Regions from separate parts of the Clostridium sp. 10cd* genome, predicted to be linked through region 1. Evidence: riboswitches for the same ligand, from Rfam matches in the RefSeq annotation. Region 1 holds a riboswitch; the other holds the start of a gene.

Evidence for each region. A riboswitch is a leader RNA that binds a small molecule or an ion and turns the genes downstream of it on or off. The one in region 1 is predicted to bind FMN.
Region 2: it holds a riboswitch for FMN, as region 1 does, so the genes downstream of both, ribD (bifunctional diaminohydroxyphosphoribosylaminopyrimidine deaminase/5-amino-6-(5-phosphoribosylamino)uracil reductase RibD) here and ACG3M1_RS21360 (ECF transporter S component) in region 1, are expected to answer to the same signal.

Annotation. Positions count from the first base shown of each region.
Region 1 is NZ_CP172347.1:4,290,701-4,293,843, forward strand. It holds gene hslO (Hsp33 family molecular chaperone HslO) at 1-230, opposite strand, end outside; gene ACG3M1_RS21355 (pyridoxamine 5'-phosphate oxidase family protein) at 418-873, opposite strand; gene ACG3M1_RS21360 (ECF transporter S component) at 887-1,495, opposite strand; FMN riboswitch at 1,566-1,687, opposite strand; gene ACG3M1_RS21365 (PD-(D/E)XK nuclease family transposase) at 2,034-2,933, shown strand; gene ACG3M1_RS21370 (mannitol dehydrogenase) at 3,139-3,143, opposite strand, start outside.
Region 2 is NZ_CP172347.1:992,501-995,643, reverse strand. It holds gene ribE (riboflavin synthase) at 1-440, opposite strand, end outside; gene ribD (bifunctional diaminohydroxyphosphoribosylaminopyrimidine deaminase/5-amino-6-(5-phosphoribosylamino)uracil reductase RibD) at 425-1,525, opposite strand; FMN riboswitch at 1,662-1,776, opposite strand; gene ACG3M1_RS04950 (hypothetical protein) at 1,879-2,106, opposite strand; gene ACG3M1_RS04945 (hypothetical protein) at 2,336-2,899, opposite strand; gene ACG3M1_RS04940 (DUF4230 domain-containing protein) at 3,109-3,143, shown strand, end outside.

The DNA of each region.
Region 1 (3,143 bases):
GTACCGATGGGACCTCCGCCGTTGATGCGAATCGTAATCTGTTCCTGTGCTGTTTTCAGCATGCTTCCCATCATGGAACCCACAGTTAACACACGTCCCAGGGTAGCCGCACTAGTCGGCCATAAATCAAAACGTTTTCTTGCTTCCTCCGCCATATGCGTAGAAGAGCATATATAGATTCTCACATGCTCATTGCACGCAAGCGCCTTTACTAAATAATCTTTCATCATAGAAATCACTCCCTGCCTTACAGGCAACTGTAGTATACCACAAAAACCTGCAGAATGAGAAGAAAATCGACTTCGTTATACTGTTGTGTACGTTGAATGCTGCAGGCAAGGAAAAAGAGGGTGAATGTATCTGATATATAGAAAAAGGTACAGTATTATCTAATCCTGTACCCGTCGTATGCATACGTTAATCGTACGGCTTGATTTCCACTGTCTTTTTATCAAAGTCTAGGAAGATCTGAAACGCATTGCGGTTCTCATCCTCATCCCATATTTCCACGAATCGCGGGGTTACCTCAATCAGAATCTCCGTATCCTCATGGCTGTATGCATTATAGCTCTGCCACAGATATTTCTTATACAAGGCTTCAAACCTTCTTCCCGGCTCGTCCACGACAAGCCCCTTGTTTACGGCGATTCCCTCTACCTGAACGCCACCTGTGCAGAGTGCCACCTGCGGGTTTCGATACAGCTGCTGTGTCTTGCGGAAATTCTTATCGGTCTTGAAATAGATTTTTCCATCATAAAACAGACAGCTTACATTACGCACCATGACGTAATCATTAACGCTGGAGCCAAGTGCCATAATTTTGGAATCTCCCAGTTTGTGAAACAGCAATGCTACTCCTTCTTCAAATGTCATCTTCTTTTCCTCCTTACTGACGATTTGCGAATCGGTGAATCATCGGACTTATTTTCTTGTATACGGCAAAGGTAATCAGGCAGCTGATACCGTATTTTATCAGGTTAAACGGTACGATGCCCAGTATCACCATGGTAGTGACAGAATTCATCATCGAATTGACCTTGGAACAGGAAAGGATAATCTGGTCCATATTCATATCATACAGGGCAACATAGAACGGAATAATCAAATACAGATTGGTCAGCACTGCAACAAAGGTACTAACCAGAGTCCCTGCTGTCATTCCCAGCAGTGCTTCCTTTCGTGTCTTCTTGTGACGGTACAGCAAAGACGCAGGCAGTACCAGGGCAACTCCCAGCAAAAAGCTCTGCAGCTCTCCGGTAAACATGGAATTGGATCCGGAAATCACCATCTGAACCATAACACGGATAAAGACAATCAGAACACCTGCCACCGGTCCCAGAGCGAAGGCTCCGATCAGCTCCGGAATTGCGGCCAGATCAAAGCTTAGAAAGGGCGGCATAAACGGAATGGGAAAGCGAAACATCATCAGTATCGCTCCCAGTGCACCAAGCATACCGATCAGGGCAAGCCGTTTTGCACTCATGTTGTTTTTCAATTCACATCTCCTCCATTTCAAAAAAACACCTGACTACGAAAAAACTCGTCTTCAGGTGTGCGTTTACAGAAAATGTCTTTTCTCATCCGGACTTTACCGTCGGTGCCAGAATTTCGCTGGCTCAGCCGCTCATTACGCGGGTCATGGACTATCACCATCGGTAGGGAATTTCACCCTGCCACAAAGACTTGTTATTCAATTTTGAATGCAGGTCATGCGTCAACACAATCTGTATATTCATTATAGCTCATGAAACAGCATGTGTAAATAAGAAACAGAAATGTAAATTTTTTCATGTATCTGATGTAATACGCATCGCCAAGTAGAAAACAGTACAGAAAAGAAACACCGGGTTCTAGCCTGTTGCTGATAAAATATGTGAGCAACCTGCTGTTTTGTAAGGTGCTTTTCCTTTCATTCGTCTTTAGTGTATGTAGATTCCAATAAATATCAATAATTCGTGGATTATTTAGGAATTCAGCATCTTCCATACGTATATAGGGGTGTAAGGAACCCTTACAGAATGGAGGACATATAAATGTCAAATGCAATGAATCAGCTAAACTACAGTAACGATCTTTTTTTTAAGTACACCCTTTCCCGTGAGGATGAAGGCTCTGTGTACGCCCGCAACACCATTATTGAACGCGTTACCGGAATCCGGGTAAAGGAAAGCACTGTGCTCAATCCCAATCTGGATCCGGACATTATCGGAAAGAAGCGCATCATTCTGGATGTTCATGTGAAGGATGAACAAAACCGTCATTTCAATATCGAGATGCAGACCACCTACAAGGGATTAGCGGAAATGATGCGTTTTGAATTTTACGGTGCCAGAGCATTGAACAATCAGCTGAACAGCGGTAAGAAGTATAAGGATTTAAAGCCGGTATATCAGATTATTTTCATTGACGAGTATGCATGGAACAACAGAAATCTGATCAATCAGTATCAGATGCGCAATGAGCAGGGAGAGAAGGAAAGCTACTATCCGCTCATCCTTCGCACCTATATTCATATGCCGGCAATCAATGACATCGTAAGGGAGAAGGAAATACAGAGGCTGAATGACTTTGAACAGCTGGTGTATCTGTTTGAAAACAATGGAAAAAATGATATACTGAAGTCAAAGGAAAGGCTGGTGAAGGTATTCATGGACAAGTACGAGGAAATGCAGAAGGATGATGAGCTGTGGTCAACCGCAATGGCGATTCAGATGGGGGAGGCACGTTACCGCTATGGCTTGGAGGACAGCTTTGAAGAAGGAAAAAAGGAAGGAGAAGCATTGCTGTTAATAAAGCAGCTTAAAAGTAAGTATCATGAGGATTGCTCAGCCTGGCTGCTCTCTTTGAATGATGAACAGTTTGAAGCCGTATCCAACTTGATACTGGTCTGCAACACTTATCAGGAGCTGAAGAATCAGGTTATGTCAATGTAGTAATACATACAATCCCAAATAAGAAAACTGTTTTATAAGCATAAGACTTTATAAAACAGTTTTTTCATCCAACTTTCTGCCGCATCCGTATCACAGGTATTAAAAATATTGTTAAAATTACATGATGGGATGCTGCATATTTTTAACAGGTATCAGGCGCTCTGCGTTAATGCATGGAATGCTCATAGATAAGGAAATCATACACCTAGA
Region 2 (3,143 bases), 1.3 Mb from region 1:
ACAGTAAGACTAATACCGTCAATAGCAATCGAACCTTTTTCAACAATTAGATTTAAGATTTCTCTTTGCGTATTGATTTGATACCACACCGCATTTTTGTCTCTACGCACAGACGATATTCTGCCTGTCCCATCAATATGCCCCGTAACAATGTGACCGCCCAACCTGCCATTCATAGGCATAGCTCTTTCTAAATTCACAAGGCTTCCATGTCTTAACAGGCTAAGAGCCGTTCTGTTCCATGTTTCATTCATCACATCAACTGTAAAAGATTGTCGAGTGAAACAAGTAACTGTAAGGCAGATACCATTGACTGCTATGCTGTCGCCTAAATGTATATCCTCTAATATTTTTGAAGCTTTAATGGATAGTTTACAGTTACAAGTATCTTTCTGTATTCTTTCTACTTTACCGATTTCTTCTATTATTCCTGTAAACATGGATAAATCACTTCGCTTTCTATGAAATAATCATTTCCCACTTGAGAAAAAGCATATGGTTTAAGCATAATGGCGTCATTAGGAAAAGCAACACCTTGACCACTTACAGGGCTTTTTGCACTCCCACCAAATATTTTAGGTGCTATATAAATTTGCACCTCATCAACAATCTGTTGCTCAAGAGCACTCCAATTCATTGCACTTCCACCCTCTAAAAGTAGACTGTCTATCTGCATATTTCCTAAACATTGCATTAAATTCATTAAGTCAATATGATTACCTTTTTTCTTCGTATAAATAATTTCACAACCACATTTTCTGTAAAGAGCAATCTTACTTTCATCAATAGAAGAAGTAGCGATATATGTTTTAATGTCATTCGCTGTTTTGATAATTTTTGATGTAATGGGTGTTCTTAAATCTGTATCACATACGATACGAATAGGATTTTCCCCGTTTTCTAATCGGCATGTCAGTAAAGGGTCATCTTGAATAACGGTATTCACTCCTACCATGATCGCAGTAACCTTATGCCTGAATTGATGTACTTGTTTTCTCGCTTTTTCGCCACTTATCCATTTTGATTGATTTGTATAAGTTGCTATTTTCCCGTCCATTGTCATTGCATATTTCATAAAAACATAAGGAATATGCCTTGTAACATATTTTCTAAAAACTTTGATTAACTGTTGACACTCCATTTCTAAAATTCCTATCACAACTTGAATGTTGTTTTCCTCAAGTACCTTTACACCTTTTCCAGACACAATAGGATTACAGTCTAAAGTTCCGACGACTACTCTTGTAATGCCACTTTTAATAATTGCTTCTGTGCAAGGTGGTGTCTTACCATAGTGACAGCATGGTTCAAGTGTTACATAAAGTGTTGCTCCTACAGGTGACTCCCTACAATTTTTTAATGCATTTCTCTCTGCATGCAATCCACCAAAGATTTCATGGTATCCCTGTCCTATAATTCGATTATCTTTTACAATTACTGCCCCAACCATAGGATTAGGATTGACATAGCCAGCACCTTTTTTTGCCAGTTTTATTGCTAATTTCATGTATTCTGTATCGCTCATTTTTACACCTCCAAAAAAATACATGCCTTGAATAAAATCTATCCAAGACATGCAAAAGAGGATTTATGCGATTAAAGAAAATGCTCTGAAACAATATAAAATCATTCCAGAGCACGCAAAAAAAGCATAAACTTACTTTCATCTTCTTTCATCCAGACTATACTGTCGGCTTTGGAATTTCACCAAATCATGCCTTTCGGCTCGTGGGCTATACCACCGGTAGGGAATTACACCCTGCCCTGAAGATAGTTATTCAATTACGGACAATTATAATATCTGATATTATATCTGTCAATAAAAAGTTTTTTTCTCGTTTATCCAAATACAATAATTTGCAAGCAGGTAAACACAGGTTATTTCTTAATATCCTTTTGTTTGGGAAACTCCAGATACACATCCGGTGTTATCCGTGCATCCTTCACCTGTATGTGGATATCCTTTTCTCCACAGTAGCGCAGCTTCTCCTCCAGGTCGCTTTCATCCTGTGCAAATGCACTGAACGACAGCACCTCCAGCACATCCCGCTCCATCAGCTTCCCCTTCAGTTCTCCCCAGTTATCCTCATATCTTCTTACACACATGACTCAGCTCTCCTTACTTCTCTTCTTCCTCCAGCTTCTGCCTGTTTTGTCACTGTCCTTCCCTTTACTTCTACATATTATCACATTTAAAGATTAGTGGAGATACGAAAAATACCCCTAAAAAAGGGGTTTCTAAAACGTTTAGAATACAGCATTACAAAGGCATTGAACAATTTGAAGTTGTTAACGCTCTGAAAATGATTCAAAAAAAGTGCGGAATCTCCGCACATTATATTCCCATATCCTGAATGATCAATGCCTCCAGCTTTTTCCACATCCAAATATCACTAGCAGCATCCAGAAGCATACAAATTCCGGTTCCCACAACCATAAATTCACTATGTAAATGAAATTGTACGGCAAGTGCAGCTGTAGCTGTCATCTTCGCAGCCGTAACAAGCGCAGCAATCCACCATTTTGAATATTGCAGATGCCGTATTCTACCTGTAATAATCAAATTGCTGAAAGCATGCAGAAAGGTGACAAAGGCCAGAACAGCCGGCAGTGTGTCATAAACCTCCTCCGGATTCGTCAGCATCCACACCCCCAGAAAGCTGACCAGCAGACACTCTACCAGGGATAGTAGTGAAATCAGAAAACGCTCGTCCTCCTCCAGAAATAAAATAAGCTGCGGTACACCCTGAAACAGCAGCATAACGCCTCCGATAAACGTCATCAAATCAGGACTAACCGGATACAGAAGCATAAACATTATACCAAAGCAGCTCCACATCAATGATTGATACAGACCATTCCATTTTAGTCTATGTACATATTTAATAGAAAAAAGCATACGATCCCTCCATGCGTATCCCTATGGTATCACGAACAGATAGGAAAAGAAAGCTTGTACTGCAAAAAAGACATAAGAAATTTTCACCGGCATTCATAATGAAGCTGCGGGCTAAACACAGGTTCGGCAGAAAGAAAAATGTAAGAATATCGCATATAGGCTTCATCTGTCAAATATGATATAATTTTACCTATAGCGGGAGGTAGAGAATGAAAATACTGGATACCCTTGGGAAAACAAAGAA